4 regions of the Paenibacillus sp. B2(2019) genome follow, and region 1 is predicted to be linked to each of the others. Evidence: predicted binding sites of a transcription regulator. Region 1 holds the regulator's gene; each other region holds the start of a gene.
The links. The regulator Rex, encoded in region 1, represses fermentation and respiration genes when NADH is low (regulators of the CRP and FNR family bind a similar motif). The targets are predictions, from matches to a motif close to TTGTGAAATATTTCACAA.
Positions count from the first base shown of each region.

Region 2: the regulator Rex is predicted to act here: its motif matches at 1,902-1,919, upstream of PAENI_RS24135 (polymer-forming cytoskeletal protein).
Region 3: the regulator Rex is predicted to act here: its motif matches at 2,060-2,077, upstream of pflB (formate C-acetyltransferase).
Region 4: the regulator Rex is predicted to act here: its motif matches at 1,335-1,352, upstream of scfA (six-cysteine ranthipeptide SCIFF).

Region 1 covers NZ_VTZR01000024.1:455,184-459,009, reverse strand. The annotation lists gene PAENI_RS23385 (amidohydrolase) at 27-1,328, opposite strand; gene PAENI_RS23380 (redox-sensing transcriptional repressor Rex) at 1,315-1,968, opposite strand; gene dinG (ATP-dependent DNA helicase DinG) at 2,100-3,826, opposite strand, start outside.
Region 2 covers NZ_VTZR01000024.1:625,110-628,935, forward strand. The annotation lists gene PAENI_RS24125 (MFS transporter) at 1-705, opposite strand, end outside; gene PAENI_RS24130 (LacI family DNA-binding transcriptional regulator) at 755-1,666, opposite strand; gene PAENI_RS24135 (polymer-forming cytoskeletal protein) at 1,978-2,529, shown strand; gene PAENI_RS24140 (hypothetical protein) at 2,668-2,913, shown strand; gene PAENI_RS24145 (histidine phosphatase family protein) at 2,978-3,595, opposite strand; gene PAENI_RS24150 (LysR family transcriptional regulator) at 3,752-3,826, shown strand, end outside.
Region 3 covers NZ_VTZR01000024.1:198,157-201,982, reverse strand. The annotation lists gene pflB (formate C-acetyltransferase) at 1-1,969, opposite strand, end outside; gene adhE (bifunctional acetaldehyde-CoA/alcohol dehydrogenase) at 2,223-3,826, opposite strand, start outside.
Region 4 covers NZ_VTZR01000030.1:95,699-99,524, forward strand. The annotation lists gene scfB (thioether cross-link-forming SCIFF peptide maturase) at 1-1,037, opposite strand, end outside; gene scfA (six-cysteine ranthipeptide SCIFF) at 1,160-1,309, opposite strand; partial or broken gene PAENI_RS29990 (alpha-keto acid decarboxylase family protein) at 1,530-3,247, shown strand; gene PAENI_RS29995 (family 43 glycosylhydrolase) at 3,401-3,826, opposite strand, start outside.

The DNA.
Region 1 (3,826 bases):
TTTCAGTTATTCGTTATGATCTTAGACTATCGTTTAAGCAGTCCATCAAATGATTCTTGCGCCTTACGACGGATTGTTTCCTCATCTAGCGTTACACATTCTCCATGTTTTACAACCTGTTTACCATTCACCCATACATGCTCAACGTCCTTGGCGCTGGCAGAGTATACAGCATGAGACAACAGATCTGTGTGTGGTAGCAAATGCGGCTGGTCTATATCAATCGCGATAAAGTCCGCTTTCATGCCAACAGCGAGTCTACCCACATCATTTAAAAAGATAGACTTTGCGCCATACTCTGTAGCTATACGCAGCGCTTCCGGAGCTGGAACAGCCGTCGGATCACCACTTACACCTTTATGGATGAGAGCTGCAAGACGCATCTCTTCAAACATATCCAGGTTATTATTGCTTGCCGCACCATCTGTACCCAGTGACACCTTCACACCAGCCTTTAGAAGATCCGTCACCCGAGCCACTCCACTAGCCAGTTTCAGATTACTTCCTGGGTTATGAGACACGCCTACATCATGACGAGCCAGTATCTCGATCTCTTCATCATTCAAATGAACACCATGTGCAACAATAGACGGACGTGTGAACATTCCAAGCTTCTCTAAATGCGCTACAGGCCGAAGTCCGTAATCCACCACATTCTGCTCCACTTCGCGTTTGGTCTCGGACATATGGGTATGCATCGGTAAATCCAAATCATGTGCCGCTTGTACAAACTTAACAAAGAAGTCCGGTGGGCAAGTATATGGGGCGTGTGGCGAGATCATCGTCGTAATTCTGCCGTCAGCCTTACCATGCCAATTTCGTGCAAAAGAAATCGCTTCCGCAAGCTTGTGATTTTGCAATTCCTCTGGGCATAATCCGATTACGCCTCTCATCAGTACGGAACGGATGCCTGATAATTCGACTACCTCTGCTACTCGGTCCATATGATCATACATATCCAAGAAGGTTGTAGTACCACCTTTTAGCATTTCCAGTACCGACAAGGAGGTTCCCCAGTATACATCTTCTCCAGTGAATTTCGCTTCCATTGGCCACATCTTCTCTTGAAGCCACACCTGAAGTGCTAAATCATCTCCATAACCACGAAGCAATGACATTGCCGCATGGCCATGTGTGTTTACCAGACCTGGCATTAACAGCAGACGACTGCCATCAACAACTTGCACATCATCTTCCATTAAAGGCTCTTCTTTTCCTATGTAAGTGATCAAATCATCTTCAATAGTCATGTATCCGCTCAGAACCGGCTCATCCGTTCCCGGAATAAGAAAACGCCCGCCCTTAATAATCGTTTTACTGCTCTTCATTTCCGGTTTCTTCCTTTCCGTCTTTCAAATAATAAGCAAGGCTTTGCAAATCCGTTGTAAAATCGGCAGCATGAACCCGGATATTCGATGGTGTTTTTAGAATCACTGGTGCAAAATTCAAAATCGCCTCAATGCCAGACTCAATGAGAATATCTGCTACATTCTGCGCTTCTGAATCAGGCACAGTAATTATCCCAATTCGAATACCTTGCTCACGAACCGTCTGACCAAGCTCCTCCATCGGTTGAACGGTAAGAGAGTTGATTTTCCGCCCTACCTTAGGTGCATAGGAGTCAAATATAGCGGTAATCTTCATAGTATCTTTCAGATAAGCATTGTAATTAGATAATGCATGTCCAAGGTTACCGGCTCCTACTAAAGCCACATTCAATTGTTGATCCAGCTTCAGAATATGACGGATTTTTTCAATAAGATAAGTTACGTCATACCCGATACCTTTTCTACCAAAGTCTCCAAAATAAGCTAAATCTTTACGAATTTGAGCAGGATTTAAATCAAGTTTTTGTCCTAGTTCTTGTGAGGAAACGGTTAATATTTCACGTTTCTGGAGATCATTCAAGAAACGCAAGTACACAGGAAGTCTGCGAACAACGGCTTCTGATATTTTATCCGATTTCATAATTTACCTCCTAATTTAAGTGATATTCTGTTCAAATCCTATCGAAATATCTGCACCTCGTCTCAAGGAAGAGCGGTATTCTTATACCGCCCTTCCTTGTAGAGTGATTAATAAGATCGATGACGTTCTTTTCAAGAAACGCCTCCGTCTTCCAACCACTCCGCTATACGAGGAACCATTTGATCCGTAAGCATATGCTCCATTTTCGGGCCAGGCAACGAATAGAGGAAATACTTCCCATAGTGAGATTCGATCACCCTTGTGTCATACACAATAACAATACCCCGATCTTGCGCTGTCCGTACCAGCCTCCCAAATCCTTGCTTGAAGCGAATAACCGCCTGAGGAACAGACAACTTCATGAACGGATTCTTTTTCTGGGCTTGTAATAACTCAGACTTCGCTTCCGCTAGGGGGTGGTTTGGCGGTTGAAATGGGAGCCTCACGATGGCCAAGCATGTTAATGCTTCACCTGGAATATCTACACCCTCCCAAAAGCTGCTTGTTCCTAACAGTACAGAAGCTGCACTGTCCTGAAAACGGCGGATCAGCTTGCTACGGCTGCCCCCCTCCACGCCTTGACCTAGCACCGTGATCTCTTGTGAGGCTAGAGCCTCTTTCAGAGGATCGTAAACCTGGCGTAGCATCTTGTAAGAAGTAAACAGGACAAGCATCCGCCCACGTGTTGTAATAGCTGCTTCTGCTAGTGACTGTACGAGTGTATCGACAAATCGTGCATCGCCTACACTCCCCTTCACACTAGGGAAATCCCGCGGAATAACTAACAGCGCCTGCTCCCGATACTTAAAGGGAGAAGGCAGGAGTGATGTCATCAGACGTCCCTCTTCCGCAGCTTCATTAAGTCCGAGATTATCAATCATAAACTGGAAAGATTTATCGACAGAGAGTGTCGCCGAAGTTAGCACGATACTTTTCTTCTTGTCGAAAAACAGCTCCTTAAGCTGAGTACTAACATCAACAGGAACGGCATACAACTGTAGCGATTTACTGCGATAATTTCCATTCGCCTCCAGCCAATATACTACATTCTCATCATTTAATCCCATAAAAAACCGTACTTGCTCACGTATAGAAGCTAAATCCTTAAATAAGCCGCTAATATCGGTAACTAGACTATCTGAGGAAGATTGACCTTCTTGATCTCGCATCTCATTAAGCATTTTATCACCTTTACGGATAATTTCGCTTAATGTCAGATTCATAGTATTCTCTAAAGCAACCAATTCATCCCAATCTTTCGGTTTACGGGTAGGAAGTAGCCGCATGACTAACTGGCCGGCTTCTCCCGCCGCTGCATCGCTACGTTCCGGCAAGAGGCTGAATAGTTTATCACTAAGCAGATCCCAGGTTTCTTTTACGGTAAGCAGGTCCGGATAGATTCTATCGATCACTCCGCTCCATTCAGAAGCTTCCTCACTGCCTGATGACTGAAGCATTTGGCGAAGTGTAGGAAGTTGGCCATTTCGACTATCCTTATAAAGACGCGATAGTGTATGTGCCACCGTGAAATGTTTCATATGCATGCCTAAATGCTTGCCAGCCACGTCCTCCAGATGATGGGCTTCATCTATTACAAGATGTTCATAAGCCGGAAGTAGTTGATGCCCAGCCTTAACATCTGCGAAAAGCTTAGAGTGGTTCGTAATAACCACGTCTGCAATACCAGCTTCATGCTTAGCCCGATGATAATAACACTTACGGAACCAAGGACACGAGCGACCCAGACAAGAATCGGTATCGCTTGCCACCGTCTCCCAAAAATCTCCGCCACGTCCACTTAGATTGAGCTCTTCGTCATCTCCTGATTCACTTTGTGTCAGCCAAACGATCATCTGAG
Region 2 (3,826 bases), 170 kb from region 1:
TCTCCAAATATAACGAACGCCATCCGCAAGATCCTGTGTGAATTTTCTTTCTTCTTTAGGTCCGGTATTCACTCGGTTTGGGAGTGGAAGGGAGCGGACAGCAAGAACTAGTAGAAAGGAAACGAAAAATGTAGCTCCATCAAATAATATGGCATCTGCCGCTCCAAAACTTGCTACAAAAATACCTCCAGCCGAATACCCAATCGTCCTACAGATGTTCTCCGACAAGTTCAGAATCCCGACTGCTTTTTGCACATGTTCTTTGCCAACAACAGTGGTAATTGAAGCTTGATACGCAGGGGATTGGAATAATGCTGAGACTGTCGTAAGTCCCGTTAATATGGCCACGATAATGAATGATGTAGAAGACATGGAAATGGTCAAAGCAAGCGTAACTGCTAGACCGCAGCTTATCAAATCAGTGATTAACATAATGGTTCTGCGATTGATTCTGTCTGCGAGTGTGCCTCCTATCGATCCGAGTAAAGAACTGAGCAATAAATTAATTATCGTAATAATGGCAATCATTTTAGCGCTCCCGGTCGTCTGAAGTACCCATAAACTTAAAGCAATGCTGTGAAAGGTATTTCCAAACAAAGAAATGGAATAGGAGCTGAGTAGCAGCATAAATCTCCGGTTTCCCCAAAGGGTTGGATAGGATTGAGCGGTGGTGGATGCATGTTTTGCTAATACAGGATCTGTCATGGGTAACTCTCCTCTCGACTTAAACGCTTAAGTGAATATCGAAAAAAAATTAATCAACAAAATAACGATTATTCTCTTGTTTGGAGTAGTCAGGACGATGTAATAACTCCTGCATTAGTTCAAAAGCAGTGGCTGATTTATCCCCAGTGAATATGAATTTCTGAACGTCTTCTCCAAGCATTTCTGGGCAATTACAGGTACATAGAACAGAAAGACGTGCGAATACCCCGGATTTTTCAACACAACTTCCGATAAACTCATTAATAACTATGGCCTCTTTGTAGATCCCCTCCGATAAGATTGTATTCAATTCTTCCATATTTTGAACTTTGAATATTGCTTTCTCAGGTAAAGGAAGACTATCTTGGATAAAGTTAGTGAGCAGGGAGTTATTGAAGCTCTCCATAATTAAACAAACCTGTGAAAGATCCTCCGGCATTACCTTTTGTAGAGCTGAACGATAATTGTAAAGAACTTGCTTAAACAGCTTATCTTCAATCATGCTGTCGATCAAAATCAAGGGGATGCCTTCTACAAAATGTTTGGAAATCGAATAGAATGATTCATCGTGCACATCGATCAGAAAGACGGCTTCGAGCTTTCTTTCGACGATGATATTCAGAGAAGGATGGTCAGTACCAAGAGAATATAGCAGCGTATGATATCCGGCATCCGTTAAACGCTGTTCCAAAGCACGAATAAATGTGAATTGGGCATAGAGTTTCCAAGGTGGCATATACGCAGAATTATGGACAAGTACCCCTACTAATCCCGTTTTTTTATTGGCAAGCGAACGGGCTGCTAGATTAGGAATGTAATGAAGTTCTTCGGCAAGTGACAGAATTTGATTGCGGGTCTTCTCAGGAATGGTTTGGTTATCGACGCGGTTCAGAACATAGCTTACAGTCGCAACGGAGACATTAGCTTGTAGCGCGATGTCTTTCATTGTAGTCTTTTTCACCAGTAAACTTCTCCCTTGCTGAGATATTTATTTCCAAATATTATCATTAACACTTGAAAAGAGTCAACGATTGACTTTATACCAAGAAGCAAATGATGCTTGTGTTCATTTTTATAATTTGGGTAAATAGATTTAAGAACCTAAATAAGTCAGCGAGAAGAGGTGTGACTCATGGGAACGAATCTTAATCGGGAAGAGAGCGCGCTGTGAAACCGCTTTAGATACTGACACAAATTTGTGAAATTATTCACTTAATTATTAAGAATTTTAATATATAATTAATTCATAATCAAAATTAGGGGGAATCGAAAATGAGACTATTTAAAATGATTTTAGTGGCTGGGGTTTCGGTAGCAGTATTGGCAGGTTGTGGAGCAAATGAGGATAAAGCAAACAATTCGGCGGCAACTTCAGCTCCGGCTGCTGAGCAGACAGATGCTGTCACTACAGCTTCGATCGTGAATCAAGCAGATGCGTTTACTAAGGCTGTTAGCAAAGATGGAAACTGGATTGTTGCGATTCTAAATGATGTAACGATTCCTGATGAGGTTGTTGTAGCTGGAGAATTCCGTAATAAAGGAGCCGCAGATGGCGATATCTACCGTAAGATTGCCCTTTATTCGCAAGATGCTGATCACAAGATCACTGCTACTTATACACTAACCGTACCAAAGTTTACAGTACAAAGTGAGAATTTGAAAGTTGAAGGCGGAACGATTAAAGGCGATGTTTATGTAGAAGCGAAAGGCTTTACTCTGCCTGAAACCGCCACTATTGATGGTAACCTCTACTTCGCGAGCGAAGATCTGAAAACATCAGCTGTTATTGATGGAAAAGTGACTGGAACAACAGAAGTTAAATAATTTCGTAATCAACTTATACAGTAGAAGCCAATCCATAGACTATGGGTTGGCTTTTTTCTTTTTGTGATTATGTGATCTTCAGTTGATTTTCTTAATATTGAACTTATAATATTACTACCACTACTAGGAGGAACACATATGTCTAAGGAGTATTCACGCACATATATCGAAAGTGTAAAGCTTGAAATGTTAAATAGATTGGGACTTAAGCAAGTGTTCTTTAAGGAGCAAATAGGTGACGGCCTGATTTTTGAAGCGGTTGGTTTTGATAAAGGGAGCAAGCATCGTTTTTGTGTTAGACCGAAGACGAAAACAATTGACGAATTTATTTCAGGAAAATGGATGAAGGTCCGCAGCTTTACAATCAAAAGTGTGGAAATTTAAAATTCAAGTCTAAAAAGGGAACCCCATTTAAATCGGAGTTTCCTTTTTTATTTTTGAGAAGGATTCATTGATAATGTGAAGTATCGCCGTACAGATCGATGGTTGTATTGTTGTCAGTTAGGGTTACTTTACACAATGCTGTAGAGAGAATATCCGGTAGTTCCCCTAATTCCTGCAATGATTTATTGAGAAAATGAGCCATAATTACTTTCAGGGTCATCCGATGCGTGACAATAAGTACCTCATGTCCTTCATTATCGTTAATGATACGCTCAATAGTCGGCGTTACTCTTTGTTCAAGCTGACTATAGGTCTCACCTGGGGCTAGAGGAATAAAAAGATCAGGTCTGGTGAAAAAATGGGTGTACTGTAATGGATATTCTTGTTCAATCTGATCTGTGTTCATTCCTTCCCAAATGCCCATGTTAATTTCCATTAATGAAGCTTGCTGTTGAATCGGTAAACTCCGATTTCCTCGTAAAATCTGCGCAGTATGCAATGCTCTTGGACTAGTACTAGAATAAATGGCTCCTAAATTCTCACCTTCCAAACGTTCTCTCAACCATTCCGCTTGCTGTTCACCCAAGGTTGTTAACGCTGAATTTTGATGTCCTTGCATTCTTTTCTGCAAATTCCATTCGGTCTGCCCGTGACGGGTTAAAAATAATACTGTCTCTTTCATTAACGAAACCTCCCTTTTGAATAGTTGTAAGTATAAGAAAAATAATTATAAATAAACAATATATAATAGTTAATATCCATAATGTATAGTTATAGTAAGAAAGCCGAAGGTCCGTTAAACAATGATTTTATTTTATATAGTTAGGAAGAAATCAGGATGAACTATCATGTATTAAAATTGTTTTATTATGTTGCAATAACAGGGAGTGTGACCAAAGCCTCTGAACGTTTG
Region 3 (3,826 bases), 260 kb from region 1:
CGGAGTAAGGCAGTTTGGCTACAGAGTTCAGTGAAGCCAGAGCACCTTTCTTGTCGCGTCCGTGCATTGGGTTAGCACCTGGTGCGAATGGTTCGCCTTTTTTACGTCCGTCAGGTGTTGTACCTGTCTTCTTACCGTACACTACATTCGAAGTAATGGTCAATACCGATTGAGTCGGTACAGCATCACGATATGTTTTGTTTTTACGGATCATTGTCATGAAGGTTTCAACCAATTCTACTGCGATGCTGTCTACAGCATCGTCATTGTTACCGTAGCAAGGGAATTCGCCTTCGGTTTCGAAGTCAATAGCAATACCTTGTTCGTTACGAATTGGTTTAACTTTCGCGTATTTAATAGCACTCAGGGAGTCAGCTGCAACGGACAGACCAGCGATACCGCAAGCCATTGTACGCAGAATGTCGCGATCATGCAGTGCCATTTCGATACGTTCGTAAGAATATTTGTCATGCATATAGTGAATGATGTTCAAAGTGTTAACATAAGTCTTAGCCAACCACTCCATCATCGGTTTGAAGCGTTTCATTACTTCGTCATAATCTAGATATTCAGAAGTGATAGCTGGGAATTCCGGTCCAACTTGTGCTCCGGATTTTTCGTCTTTACCACCATTAATAGCATACAGCAAAGCTTTTGCCAGGTTGGCACGAGCGCCGAAGAACTGCATTTGTTTACCGATACGCATTGGAGATACGCAGCATGCAATCGCATAATCTTCACCCCAGTATGGACGCATTAGATCGTCATTTTCATACTGAATTGCACTAGTTTCGATAGAAACCTTAGCACAATATTTTTTGAAGCCTTCAGGCAATCTTTCGGACCAAAGTACAGTTAAGTTTGGTTCCGGAGCTGGACCCAAGTTGTACAGGGTGTTCAGGAAACGGAAGCTGTTCTTGGTAACACGAGTGGTTCCATCTTCAGCCATACCACCGATGGATTCAGTTACCCACGTAGGGTCGCCAGAGAACAAGTCATTATAGTCAGGTGTACGCAAGAATTTCACGATACGCAGTTTCATTACGAAATGATCGACAATTTCTTGGACTTGTTCTTCAGTCAAAGTGCCTTCTTCAATATCGCGTTCTGCATAGATGTCTAGGAAGGAAGAAACACGTCCCAGGGACATCGCTGCACCATTTTGTTCTTTAACTGCTGCCAGATATCCAAAGTATACCCATTGAGTAGCTTCTTTGAAGTTCATCGCTGGTTTGGAAATATCCATGCCGTGAGCAGCTGCCATTTCTTTCAATTCGCCCAGTGCACGAATTTGCTCGGACAGCTCTTCACGTAAACGAATTACTTCTTCTGTCATGGAGTCAACTTCAAGCTCAGCTAGTTGTTGCTTTTTGTCTTTAATCAAGAAATCAATACCGTACAGAGCAATGCGGCGGTAGTCGCCGATAATACGTCCACGGCCGTAAGCATCAGGAAGACCTGTGATAACGCCGGATTTACGTACTGCTCTCATGTCTGGTGTATATGCATCAAATACGCCTTGGTTATGCGTTTTGCGAATGTTCGTGAACATGTCAACGATGTTTTGTGGAAGCTCGAAGCCATAAGCCTTCGTAGCATCAACCATCATCTTGATCCCGCCGAACGGCTGGATGGAACGTCTGAAAGGAGCGTCAGTCTGCACGCCTACAATTTGTTCCTTGTCCTTGTCAATGTAGCCTGGAGCATGTGAAGTGATTGTGGAGACAGTATCTAGGGAAACATCCCATACGCCGCCTCTTTCTCTTTCTTCCTTGCTCAGTTGGGAAATAATCTTCCATAGTTCAGTTGTGTTACTAGTAGGACCTACGAGGAACTCTTCGTTACCTTCATAAGGCTTAATGTTACTAGCGATAAAGTTGTTAACGTCAACTTTCTTGGACCATTTACCTTTTGTAAAACTTCTCCAACCGGATTTCACTTCATTTACTTCTTTTTCAATCACCGACATGCTAAATCCCTCCATCTATATTTATTATATTTGTAGAGATCGCGGGCTTGAAGGTTGATCCCGTGTCTCGTGATCCCCAAAAAGATGTGGTTGTTCCAAATTTCACAATCAACATTTCATATGTGGGACCGTTGTTTATATAAACATTCTAGTTTATTTTCTATAAAAACACTGTGACAAATATCACCTTTCGAGTGATATTTGTCACCTTTATCTAAGTCCACAACTATCCTATTCTCTATTTAACCACTTATTAATTATCAAATCTTCCGTAGAACGCATTACGGTATACATCAGCAAGCTCAGATACCAGTGGCAGCTTAGGATTGGCAGTTGTACATTGATCTTCAAACGCACGGTCAGCCAAGTAATCTACACGGGATTCGAAGTCCTTAGGATCAAAGCCCAGTTGTTGGAACGATTCTTCGATGCCCAATTTTTTATTCATATCGCGAATAGCATTGATCAGGCTAGTTACACCTTCTTCAGTTGTGCGAGCTGGCAATCCCAGAATACGGGCAATTTCAGCATAACGCTCATCAGCTACGAAGTGCGAATATTTAGGGAACGAAGCGAACTTCGTAGGTTTTTTAGCATTGTAACGGATAACGTGTGGCATAAGGATCGCGTTAGTACGACCGTGAGCAGTGTGGTACTGTCCGCCCCATTTATGCGCCAAACTGTGGTTAATACCCAAGAATGCATTGGCAAAGGCCATACCAGCAAGTGTTGATGCGTTATGCATTTTCTCACGTGCTACTCTGTCGCCTTCCAGCGCCGATTTTTCAAGGTATTGGAATACCAGTTGGATCGCTTTAATAGCTAGACCATCAGTGTAGTCACTCGCCATAACTGATACATAAGCTTCGATAGCATGTGTCAATACGTCCATACCTGTATCAGCAACAGCAGTTTTTGGCAAGCTGTATACGAACTCTGGATCAATGATAGCCACATCTGGAGTTAACTCGTAGTCAGCCAAAGGATATTTAGTGTGCTGTTCAGTTGTTTTATCGGTAATAACTGCGAAAGATGTTACTTCCGAACCTGTACCCGAAGTAGTTGGAATCGCTACAAACTTAGCTTTGTTACCAAGTTTAGGGAATTTGTATACCCGTTTACGGATATCCATGAATTTTTGTTTCAGACCATTAAAGTCTGCGTCTGGATGTTCATAGAATAACCACATTCCTTTTGCAGCATCCATTGGGGAGCCGCCGCCAAGTGCGATAATGCAGTCCGGTTGGAATCTGTTCATCATTGCAGTACCTTTTTCAACTGTAGTTGTCGATGGATCTGGTTCAACTTCAGAGAACACTTCGATAGCTACAGGAGTTTGACGTTGACGCAGGTAATGTTCAACTCTTTCAACATATCCAAGCTTAACCATCATTGGGTCAGTGATAATTGCGACACGTGTGATATCAGGCATTTTGGTCAGGTACTGAGTAGCGCCTTTTTCGAAATAGATCTTGTCAGGTACTTTAAACCATTGCATATTCACGGTACGACGATTCACCCTTTTCACGTTGATCAAATTGATTGCTGTAACGTTTTGCGACACGGAGTTACGTCCATAAGAACCGCAGCCCAGAGTCAACGAAGGGATATTAGTGTTATAGATATCGCCGATCGCACCATGTGTGGAAGGCGAGTTAACGAGAATACGTCCTGTTTGCAGACGGTTAGAGAACTTCATGATTACTTCTTCATTGTTGGAGTGGATAGCCGAGCTATGTCCCATACCACCAAATTCAACAATTTGAGCTGCGCGTTCGATACCTTGATCTGCATTCTTAACTTTGTAGCAAGCAAGAACCGGGCTTAATTTTTCAGCGGAAAGTGGATATTTAGTGC
Region 4 (3,826 bases), on a different contig from region 1:
ATTCTCTTCTGGATGCAAGGCCCTTCTGAGAGGTCAAGCATGTAGTGATAAAAGGTAAACCCCTTGCCTTGTTCACCGCGACCGATCATTTCCTTGGCAAGAATTTCGTACTGGTTGTATATCTCCGGCAGGTCCTCCTCGGTAAGTGCATAAGGTTCCTTTGGATCACAGATGACTGGTTCCATTGAGATTTTGTCAAAACCAAGGTCTGCGATATGAAATATATCGTTGGTAAAATCGACATTGTTACGAGTGTAGGTTCCTCGTACATAGTACTCTTGGTCTCCGCGCTTACGAACGAATTCTTGGAACTTCGGAACAATATGATCGTAGCTGCCTTTTCCGTTAACCGTTTGGCGAAGTCGGTCATGAACCTCTTTTCTTCCATCCAGGCTTAATACGACATTGTACATTTCCTGATTTAAAAACTCGGTGACCTCATCGTTCAGCAGCATCCCGTTCGTCGTGAAGGTGAAGCGGAACTTCTTTTTGTATTCTTGTTCTTTGCTTCTTGCATAAGCTACGATCTGTTTAACCACTTTCCAAGCCAAGAGCGGCTCCCCGCCGAAAAAGTCGATGTCCAGGTTTCGATGATGACCCGAATTTTCAAGCAGGTAATCGATAGCTTTTTGTCCAACCTCATAGCTCATGATTGCCCTATCTCCGTTGTATTTCCCCTGGCTGGCGAAGCAATAGTCGCATGACAAATTACAGGTATGCGCAACATTGAGGCAGAGTGCCTTAACATAAGTTTTCCGTTTTTTTAAATCGAGCGAGAGATTCTCATACTCATCTTTTGTAAAGAGCTGTCCATCATTTTTAAGTTCCTCGATATCCGCGATGGTTTCTCGAATGTCGCTCACGGAAATGCTGGAATCATCTTTATATTTATCCAACAGCGTTGTCACGATTTTTTCGGCAGAAGTTTTCTCATAATCCGCTATAATTTCATAAGCTAGGTCATCAACAACATGCACCGAGCCACTATAGGTATCGAGCACGATATTGTATCCGTTTAGTTTATATTGATGAATCATACTTACTAATCAAGCTCCTTTTGCACACAAGTAGAAACGGCTTTGCCATCCTTTAGGGATAGTATCCATTTCTTAAAAATAGCCGCCCATCAGCAGAGCAATGGGCGGTAAAATTCCGAATCCTATCTGTTCATTGCATTTTCACACTTCTGGTTTGCAACGCCGCAGGAAGTTTTACAAGCGGACTGGCAAGATGTCTGGCATGCGCCGCATCCGCCGTGTTTTGCGGTATCCATCAGTTTGCGGGTGCTCAGTGTTACGATTCTTTTCACGATAAATAACTCCTTCTGTAATTTCTTGTGATCACTTTCACTTAATTTCCATGGAACATCGTAGCAACCTCACGTAAGTACGTCTATGATTCCCGTCACCTATGTGGCTGCCACCATTCAACTTCAACTATCTTTCTTCGTTATTCAACAACGAATAACCAGTAATGAAAAGGGGATCTTATTCAAGAAAAGACTTAAAAGTATAGGAAGTGAGCATGAGGTGGGATTGAAAGCAGCGGTGAACAGCTCTAACCCGACAACTGGAACAGCTCAAAAAACACTTGGTCAGTATTTGTTCGATTGTTTGAAGCTGGAGGGTATTACCGAAATTTTCGGCGTTGCCGGAGACTATAATTTCACACTACTGGATGCACTGGAGCAATATAATGGCATCCGGTTTATTAGCGGACGGAATGAATTGAATTCAGGTTATGCAGCGGATGGCTACGCAAGAGTCAAAGGTATGTCCGCTCTTATCACAACTTTCGGGGTCGGGGAGCTCAGTGCCTGTAATGCGATAGCCGGAGCTAACAGTGAGCATGTGCCGCTGATTCACATCGTAGGTGCGCCTCCCGAGAAGGATCAGATGGAACACAAGCTGATGCACCACACGCTTATGAATGGAGACTTCGATGTCTTCCATAAGGTGTATGAGCTGATTACGGCTTATACCGCGAAACTGACACCGGAAAATGCCGAGATTGAAATTCCTGCCGCCATACGTATTGCCAAGGAAAAAAAAAAGCCGGTATATCTGGTTGTGGCTGATGATTTAGTGGCTAAGCCAATCATTGCCCGTCAAGAGCCCGTCCCGCCGCGTCCAGCCACCAATTTAAAAACCCTTCAGGCAGCAACGGAACATGTCCGCCAGCTGCTGGAGCGTGCCCACCGGCCGGTGATTCTGATTGATGTCAAAACAATGCGGTTCAGCCTAGAGACAGCGGTTCAGCGGTTAGCAGACGCCATAAATGCCCCTGTTGCGACAATGATGTTCGGAAAAGGGGCATTCGACGAGACCCATCCGAATTATATTGGGATGTACGAAGGCTCTTTCGGAAGTTCTGAAGTCCAAGCCACTGTAGAAAATGCAGATTGTATCATTGCGATAGGCATGGTAAGGGCGGACACTAACACTGCGAATTTCACCGCGAAGCTGAACCCACTGGTGACCATCGATATTCAACCGGATATGGTCAAGGTCGCAGAAGCGGAGTATCCAAATGTATTCGCTGCTGACATGCTGCTTGCAGTGCAGAAGATTGGCTACAAAGGCCAAGGTTTGGCTGGCAAGCCGACATTTCCGTACGACCAAATCACCGGTAGCACCAATGATTCACTAACTGCAGCCATTTATTATCCTCGTTTTCAGCAAATGCTGAAAGAAGGAGATATTGTGATCGCTGAGACCGGTACGTTTTACAACGGAATGGCGCAAGTAAGACTGCCGCGCAATGTAACGTATATTGCTCAGGGAGGCTGGGAGTCCATTGGTTATGCCACACCCTCGGCATACGGCGCCAGTATCGCTGCCCCGGATCGACGAGTGTTGTTATTTACAGGTGACGGTTCCCTGCAGTTGACAGCCCAAGAGATCAGCTCCATGCTCTATTATGAATGTAAGCCCATTATCTTCGTCTTGAACAATGATGGTTATACGATCGAGAAATATTTAAATGTAAAAACAGAGGATCAGCAATATAACAAAATTCCGCGCTGGTCATACACCAAGCTAGCCAAGCTTTTGGAGGCGATGCGTTTACCGTGACTGTCCGGACCTATGGAGAGCTTGACCAGGCTATAACCCAAGCTGATAAGGAACGTGCCGGGAGACTCTGTATCATTGAAATGATCGCCGCTGATCCTATGGACGCTCCCGAGAATATGCGCCGGATGCGCAACTATTTAGAGATGCAGGAGAAGCAGCGTAGCCAGAATTAGAATTAGCGGGGCCTAGGTTAGCCTTTTCTTATTTCGTAACATGATAAGCATTCTCAAAATAAGGCCCGATTAGCTTATGAATCAAGCTTATCGGGCCTTATTTATTTCAACCGACTCCAGTATCTAAAGACCATTGATTGCTTTACTTTCGTTTTACATAAATGCAAAATGCGAGAGATCACCTAACGTCTTGCCTTCAGGATGGAATACAAAATAAACTGCATGCTCACCAGTGATTGCCTTTAGTGGCGATAGAAAATCAGTATACTCGCTCGAAATTTCCACTTGTACTTTTGCAATCAACTCACCGCTAATAGGATTGTCTACGAAGATTTCCACATAGCCATTGCTTTCGGCAAGAATTGATAAAATAACCTTCGTATTTTCACGTGCTTCATGACCGAAGTCGAAGTATTTATATCCAACGACACTTCCACTTGTAGTATTTGTAACGACTTGGAAGACCTTTTTGCCTGAATGATCGTCCACTAATCCAAATGCTAACTCCCTTTGCAGAATATACGGAGAGTTAGTTTTTGCTTTTGTTTTTCCTTGTGCATCTGTCAGATAGCACGCCAT